One region of the Enterobacter sp. ECC-219 genome, then DNA from elsewhere that is predicted to be linked to it. Evidence: predicted binding sites of a transcription regulator. Region 1 holds the regulator's gene; the other holds the start of a gene.
What was found. The regulator LexA, encoded in region 1, represses DNA repair genes until DNA is damaged. The targets are predictions, from matches to a motif close to TNCTGTATGTACATACAGNA.
Positions count from the first base shown of each region.

Region 2: a site for LexA is predicted at 2,532-2,551, ahead of sulA (SOS-induced cell division inhibitor SulA). Genes of this name have one in related genera too.

Region 1 covers NZ_CP143680.1:977,813-982,163, reverse strand. The annotation lists gene dinF (MATE family efflux transporter DinF) at 15-1,352, opposite strand; gene lexA (transcriptional repressor LexA) at 1,416-2,024, opposite strand; gene V1603_RS04525 (diacylglycerol kinase) at 2,133-2,501, opposite strand; gene plsB (glycerol-3-phosphate 1-O-acyltransferase PlsB) at 2,656-4,351, shown strand, end outside.
Region 2 covers NZ_CP143680.1:2,375,757-2,380,107, reverse strand. The annotation lists gene yccS (YccS family putative transporter) at 1-1,771, shown strand, start outside; gene V1603_RS11085 (TfoX/Sxy family DNA transformation protein) at 1,728-2,354, opposite strand; gene sulA (SOS-induced cell division inhibitor SulA) at 2,572-3,081, shown strand; gene ompA (porin OmpA) at 3,436-4,351, shown strand, end outside.

The sequences.
Region 1 (4,351 bases):
GGAATCTTTAACCGTCACGATATATCATGGCGGGAGGGAAGCCAGGTATTATTTTGCCAGTGACGGTGCCAGATAAAGGCAAGCGACAGGCCGCGCAGAGAGAGGAAGACCGCAAGCGCCAGCCACAAACCGTGATTACCCAGCCAGGGTAGCGTCAGCAGCGTCAGACCAAACCCCGCCGCCGCGACCGCCATACTGTTGCGCATTTCCGCCCCGCGCGTCGCGCCGATAAACATGCCGTCCAGCAGATAGCACCAGACACCTACTACCGGCAAAATAACCTGCCAGACGATGTAGCGGTCCGCCAGTTCGCGTAAAGCCGGTAACGAAGTGAGCAATGCAATAATGTCACGGCCAAAACAGGCGTAAATCAGTGCGAATGCCAGCGCGACCAGGCCCGACTGGCGGCAGGCCGCACGCCAGACATTCCGAAGCTGCCCACTTTCCCGCGCGCCGTACGCCTGCCCGGAATGCGCCTCAACGGCATAGGCGAAGCCGTCCAGCGCGTAGGCGGTGAACGTCAGCAATGTCATCAGGACTGCATTCACCGCAACGATTTCTGGCCCCAGTCGAGCCCCAAAGACCGTCAGAGCGCCGAAACAGATCTGAAGCAGCAGCGAACGCAGCATGATGTCACGGTTGAGCGCCAGCAGCCTGCGGATATTGCCGCGCCATGCTGTTTTGAGCAGCGCAAGGGAGATCCCGCGCATCGCCAGCACGCGCCAGACCATCCACAAGCCAATGAAAAAGGTCCCGTATTCTGCAATCGCCGTCGCCAGTGCCGCCCCGCGTACGTCCATATGCAGGCCCATCACCAGCCAGAGATCGAGCACAATGTTGAGAAGGTTTCCCGCGACCAGCAAAATCACTGGCGCACGGGCATATTGCACGCCCAGTAACCAACCCAGCAGAACCAGGTTTGCCAGCGAAGCGGGCGCGCTAAGCCAGCGAATTTCCAGGAAGCGACGCGCCTGCTCCAGTACCGCCTCGCTGCCGCCAACGACCTGGAGTGCAAGGTCGATCAGGGGCGTGCGTAGTAAAACAATCAACATTCCCGCCCCCAGCGCCAGGATCAGCGGCTGCACCAGCGCACGCGCCAGACGTAACGGGTCTTTCGCACCGTACGCCTGTGCCGTGAGCCCGGTAGTACTCATACGTAAAAAGAGCAGCAGCATAAACAGGAAGCTGGTTGCCGTCGCCCCAATCGCCACGCCGCCAAGATAAACAGGGGAATCGAGATGACCAATAACGGCCGTGTCGACCAGACCCAGCAAGGGCACGGTGATATTGGAGAAAATCATCGGCAGGGCAAGACGCCACAATGCCTTATCTGAAGCCGTCAGCAGTGACATGGGAAATACCGGGAATGGAAGACGAAGCAGGCTACAGCGAAAGCGTAGCCTGTCAGGAAGAGATTACAGCCATTCGCCGTTGCGAATCACGCCTACTGCCAGACCTTCAATAGAGAAGCTCTGTTCGCGGAGGTCGACCACAATCGGGGTGAACTCGTTGTTTTCAGGCAACAGCTGGACGGTGTTACCCTGTTTTTTCAGGCGCTTAACGGTCACTTCGTCATCAATGCGCGCAACCACCACCTGGCCGTTCCGCACATCCTGCGTTTTGTGAACGGCCAGCAGGTCGCCATCAAGAATGCCGATGTCTTTCATCGACATCCCGCTAACGCGCAGCAGGAAATCAGCGCTCGGCTTGAACATACCAGGATCGACCTGGTAGTGGCCTTCTATATGCTGTTGTGCCAGCAGCGGTTCACCTGCGGCAACGCGGCCTATCAGAGGAATGCCCGTCTCTTCTTCCACCAGCAGGCGGATACCGCGCGACGCGCCTGACACAATCTCAATTACACCCTTACGCGCCAGCGCTTTCAGGTGTTCCTCGGCAGCATTCGGAGAACGGAAGCCCAGACGCTGCGCGATTTCCGCACGCGTGGGTGGCATACCCGTCTGGCCGATATGATCCCGAATGAGATCAAACACCTCTTGCTGCCTGGTCGTTAATGCTTTCATTCCGCCCCCTGGGTGTATATACAGTTATGCTGTGAGTATATACAGTCAAAGGCGATTTTGGAACCAAAAACTGCACAAAAAACCAGGGACTTAATTATTCCTCGAGGCTCATCGGAAATGTGACCAAAGCAGCGTGACCCAGGTAATGGCTGCAGTGATAATTGCCAGCAGCACAGCGGCAGAGCCCATATCTTTCGCCCGGCCAGAAAGCTCGTGGAAATCTGAGCCGATCCGGTCAACAACGGCCTCAATAGCGCTATTGAGAATTTCCACTATCATCACCAGAAGTACGGAACCGATGAGAAGCACGCGGGTAATAGCATCTACATCAAGGAAACAGGCGATGATAACCGCGACGATAGCGGCGACACCTTCCTGGCGAAAAGCAGCTTCATTAACCCACGCGGCACGGAAACCTTTCCATGAATAGCCAGCGGCTTTGATGATACGCGTTAACCCAGTGGTATTATTGGCCATTAAAAGAACCTTTTTTAAAAAAGAGCGTCAGTAACAGGAGCAGCAGCGCGTTTCGCTGCCGCCTGAAGTATGACGGGTAACAACAGAAATTTTGCGCGCTTTCTGTTATCCTTGCGCCGCAATTGCATTATTAACCAGAGGCTTTACATCGTTTATGTCCGGCTGGCCACGAATTTACTACAAATTACTTAATTTACCATTAAGCATCCTGGTAAAAAGCAAGTCTATCCCAGCAGAACCCGCGCTGGAACTGGGGCTCGATACGTCGCGCCCTATTATGTACGTTTTGCCTTATAACTCGAAGGCAGACCTGCTGACGCTTCGCGCCCAGTGTCTGGCGCATGATTTACCCGACCCGCTTGAACCGCTGGAAGTTGACGGCACTTTGCTGCCGCGCTACGTGTTCATCCACGGCGGGCCGCGCGTGTTTACCTATTACACGCCGAAAGAAGAGTCCATCAAGCTGTTCCACGACTATCTCGACCTGCACCGCAGCAATCCTGACCTGGATGTGCAGATGGTGCCGGTATCGGTAATGTTTGGTCGCCGCCCGGGCCGCGAAAAAGGTGAAGAGAACCCACCGCTGCGCATGCTTAACGGCATTCAGAAGTTCTTCGCGGTCTCCTGGCTGGGACGCGACAGCTTTGTGCGATTCTCCCCTTCCGTCTCCCTTCGCCGGATGGCGGACGAGCACGGCACTGACAAGATCATCGCGCAAAAACTGGCGCGCGTGGCGCGTATGCACTTCGCCCGTCAGCGCCTGGCTGCTGTAGGGCCGCGCCTCCCGGCGCGTCAGGACCTGTTCAACAAGCTGCTGGCCTCTAAAGCGATTGCCCGCGCCGTTGAAGACGAAGCGCGCAGCAAGAAAATTTCGCATGAGAAAGCCCAGCAGAACGCCATTGCGCTGATGGAGGAGATCGCAGCGAACTTCTCTTACGAGATGATTCGCCTGTCCGATCGTATTCTCGGCTTTACCTGGAACCGCCTGTATCAGGGCATCAACGTTCATAACGCCGAACGTGTGCGGCAGTTGGCGCACGATGGCCATGAGATTGTCTATGTCCCCTGCCACCGCAGCCACATGGACTATCTGCTTCTCTCCTACGTGCTCTATCACCAGGGGCTGGTACCGCCGCACATTGCCGCTGGTATTAACCTGAACTTCTGGCCAGCAGGCCCGATTTTCCGCCGTCTGGGTGCGTTCTTTATTCGTCGTACCTTCAAGGGCAACAAGCTCTACTCCACCGTGTTCCGCGAGTATCTCGGCGAGCTGTTCAGCCGCGGCTATTCAGTGGAGTACTTCGTGGAGGGCGGTCGTTCCCGTACCGGTCGCCTGCTCGATCCGAAGACCGGCACGCTCTCGATGACCATTCAGGCGATGCTGCGCGGAGGAACCCGTCCGATCACGCTGGTGCCAATTTACATTGGCTATGAGCACGTGATGGAAGTGGGCACGTACGCCAAAGAGCTGCGTGGTGCGACCAAAGAGAAAGAGAGCCTGCCGCAGATGCTGCGCGGCCTGAGCAAGTTACGCAATCTGGGTCAGGGCTACGTAAACTTTGGCGAACCGATGCCGCTGATGACGTATCTGAACCATCATGTTCCGGAGTGGCGCGAGTCTATCGATCCTATTGAAGCGGTTCGTCCGGCCTGGCTGACGCCAACGGTGAACGGTATCGCGTCCGAGCTGATGGTGCGGATTAACAACGCCGGTGCAGCCAATGCCATGAACCTGTGCTGTACGGCGCTGCTGGCTTCCCGTCAGCGCTCCCTGACTCGTGAACAGCTCACAGAGCAGCTGGACTGCTACCTGGACATGATGCGCAACGTGCCGTACTCGGCTGATTCGA
Region 2 (4,351 bases), 1.4 Mb from region 1:
CCTGTACGACCAGTGGTACCAGCAGCCTGTGCTGCTGCTGTTGGGCGCCATCTGGTATAACCTGCTGACGTTAACCGGGCATCTGATCTTCCCGGTTCGCCCTCTGCAGGATAATCTCGCCCGCAGCTTTGAGCAGTTAGCCCACTATCTGGAACTGAAATCCCGACTGTTCGACCCGGATATCGAGGAAGAAAGCCAGGCGCCGCTTTACGATCTGGCGCTGGCCAACGGCCAACTGGTCGCCACCCTAAACCAGACGAAAGCCTCGCTGCTTACCCGTCTGCGCGGGGATCGCGGCCAGCGCGGAACGCGAAGGACCTTACACTACTATTTTGCTGCTCAGGATATCCATGAACGCGCCAGCTCTTCGCACGTTCAGTACGCCGCTCTGCGCGAGAAGTTCCGCTACAGCGACGTGATGTTCCGCTTCCAGCGCCTGCTGTCCATGCAGTCTCAGGCATGCCAGCAGCTCGCACGATCCATTCTGCTGCGCACGCCCTATCAGCATGACTCACGCTTCGAACGGGTATTTAGCCATCTTGATGCGGCGCTCGACCGCGTGCAGGCCAGTGGAACGTCACAGGAACAGATCAAAGCGCTGGGTTTTCTGCTGAACAACCTGCGGGCGATTGATGCACAGCTGGCGACGATTGAGTCCGAGCAGGCGATGGCAATGCCGGGCAGTGAGGTAGACAACCAGCTCGCTGATGACAGTGTGCACGGCGTTAGCGATATGTGGCTGCGGCTGAGCCGCAATTTTACGCCGGAGTCGGCGCTGTTTCGCCACGCGGTGCGAATGTCCGTGGTCTTATGCGTTGGGTATGCTTTTATCCAGATAACCGGTTTGCACCACGGCTACTGGATCCTGCTGACCAGCCTGTTCGTCTGCCAGCCGAACTATAACGCCACCCGACACCGCCTGGCGCTGCGCATTATCGGCACGCTGGTCGGCGTCGCAATCGGCCTTCCGGTGCTCTATTTCGTGCCGTCTATTGAAGGACAGCTGATCCTGATCGTGATCACCGGCGTGTTGTTCTTCGCGTTTCGCAACGTACAGTACGCTCATGCCACCATGTTCATCACGCTGCTGGTTCTGCTCTGCTTTAACCTGCTGGGTGAAGGTTTCGAGGTCGCCCTGCCCCGTGTGATCGATACCCTGATTGGCTGCGCCATCGCCTGGGCCGCGGTCAGCTTTATCTGGCCGGACTGGCGTTTCCGTAACTTACCGCGCGTGTTAGACAAGGCCATGAACGCCAACTGTCGATATCTGGATGCCATCCTTGAGCAATACCATCAGGGTCGCGATAACCGTCTGGCTTACCGTATAGCCCGCCGCGATGCGCACAACAGCGATGCCGAGCTGGCCTCGGTCGTCTCCAACATGTCAACGGAGCCGCGCGCCACGGCGGAGATTCGTGAGACGGCTTTCCGGCTGCTCTGCCTGAACCATACCTTCACGAGCTATATTTCGACGCTGGGTGCCCACCGCGAGAAACTGACCAACCCGGGTATCCTCAGCCTGCTGGATGACGCGGTCTGTTATGTCGATGACGCTTTGCATCACCGGCCAGCCGATGAACCGCGCGTGAGACAAGCGCTGGATGAACTGACGCAACGTATAGCGCATCTGGAGCCCGGAAACGACAGCAAAGCGCCTCTGGTGTTACAGCAGATTGGCCTGCTCATCGCCCTGCTGCCTGAAATTTGCCGGCTGCAACAGCAAATCGCTACCTTGTGGAGTGATTTTCCTGTGGCTCAGGCAGCGCATTAAACCACTCCGTCAACTCCCGGCGAATGCCGGCCGGGAGTGCCGCCTCATGTAGCCCTTCAATAGCCCCTTCCAGCGCGAAAAGCACTTTGATACCAAGCGCTTTATTTTTCGCCCGCATTTTCAGCCAACTTTCCCTGGCACCAAGCGCCCGCAGCGTTTCTTCGTTGGTAATGCCCGCTTCAAGGAGCAACACTTCCAGCTGAAAGGTCAGGTTTGGCAGATCTTTAAGTCGATTGCGCTGATGGCGCTGATAACGCTCTTTTCTCGCCGCATTGAGCGCGAACGAAGAGAGCTGAAGCAGACGCTCCCTGTCCTGCCATAACCCGTCATCCACCCGGTAATAGTTGAGAAGCACCGGGCGACCCCGCTTCATCAGGGTCAAAAAAGACGCAGCATTTTTTACACAGTATTTGGCGCTTTCTTCACATGCGCGGAGGTAAAGCTCGCCATCTGACACCATGGCAAAAACCGCGTCATCCACCGCCAGGGTATAGCCGCCGAACAGCGCACGATGATGAATTTCACCCAGCGGTGAGAGGTATTCCTGGGATTTATAAATCCGTTCATAAGATATCTTTTTCATGATATTTCCCTTCAAAATCATAAAGTAACAACGAAGTTTCTTACTAGCGGATCCGTTAGCAGGAAAATAGGCAACTTAGCGTCGTTGAGCAAGATGATTTTTCGAAGGGCATCAATATTGAATGAATTTTGCGAGTCGCTTTCCGAAAATGAGGTTGATCTTTATGCATACAGGGGTTACTGTATATTCATACAGTAACTACAGGGCTGGAATGAAAATGTACACTTCAGGCTATGCAAATCGCTCAACTTCTCTCACCTCTACCGCGGGCAATGTCGCGCAAAACGCCGTTGGTGGTGCTTCGACGGGGCTTATTAGTGAAGTGGTTTATCGTGAAGACCAGCCCCTGTTGACCCAACTCCTGCTGCTGCCGCTATTACAGCAGCTTGGTCAGCAATCTCGCTGGCAACTCTGGCTGACGCCACAGCAGAAACTGAGCCGTGAATGGGTGCAGTCCGCAGGCCTGCCCCTGGCAAAGGTGATGCAGATCAACCAACTTTCACCGTGTGATACCGTCGAGTCGATGATTCGAGCGTTGCGTACCGGAAATTACAGCGTGGTGATCGGGTGGTTACCGGAAGAATTGACGGAAGAGGAACATTTTCGTCTGACCGAAGCGGCTGAAGAAGGGAATGCGATCGGGTTTATCATGCGCCCGGTTCGTCCAGATTCTTATCGCAGAGGACAACTTTCTGGGCTAAAAATTCACTCAAATTTGTATCATTGAGTGAAATTAAGATTTTTCCTGGAATTTTTTTTGACCGCAAGATGCGGTTTTAGTTCCCGGCCTCAAAATTACGGCAAGGCTTGTCTGGTGCGGTTCTCCTTAATTTTATTGCACAAAATTCGTTCTAAAAATGTTAAATAATAGGTATACGGAACTTTTTTTTTCATATGCCTGACAGACTTCACACTTGTAAGTTTTCAGCTACGTTGTAGACTTTACATCGCCAGGGGTGCTCGGCCTAAGCCGAAGATATCGGTAGATTTATATTTGACCACGCCCCCCGGTGAAGGATTTAACCGTGATTCTCTCTTGAGACCTTCATGGCGAATTTTGGATGATAACGAGGCGCAAAAAATGAAAAAGACAGCTATCGCGATTGCAGTGGCACTGGCTGGCTTCGCTACCGTAGCGCAGGCCGCTCCGAAAGATAATACCTGGTATGCAGGTGGTAAACTGGGCTGGTCTCAGTTCCATGACACTGGCTGGTACAACAGCAGCCTGAACAACGATGGCCCTACTCACGAGAGCCAGCTTGGTGCAGGTGCGTTCGGTGGCTATCAGGTTAACCCGTATGTTGGCTTTGAAATGGGTTACGACTGGTTAGGTCGTATGCCATACAAAGGCGACACCATCAATGGCGCTTTCAAAGCTCAGGGCGTTCAGCTGACCGCTAAACTGGGTTACCCAGTAACTGACGATCTGGACGTGTACACCCGTCTGGGCGGCATGGTATGGCGTGCAGACTCCAGCAACAACATCGCTGGCGACGACCATGACACTGGCGTTTCCCCAGTATTCGCTGGTGGCGTTGAGTGGGCTATGACCCGTGACATCGCTACCCGTCTGGAATACCAGTGGGTTAACAACATCGGTGACGGTGCTACCGTTGGCGTTCGTCCAGACAACGGCATGCTGAGCGTAGGTGTTTCCTACCGTTTCGGCCAGCAGGAAGATGCAGCACCAGTTGTTGCTCCAGCGCCGGCTCCAGCTCCAGAAGTACAGACCAAGCACTTCACTCTGAAGTCTGACGTTCTGTTCAACTTCAACAAAGCGACCCTGAAACCAGAAGGTCAGCAGGCACTGGATCAGCTGTACACCCAGCTGAGCAACCTGGATCCTAAAGACGGTTCTGTAGTGGTTCTGGGCTTCACCGACCGCATCGGTTCTGACGCTTACAACCAGAAACTGTCTGAGAAACGTGCTCAGTCTGTTGTTGATTACCTGATCTCTAAAGGTATCCCAGCTAACAAGATCTCCCCACGTGGTATGG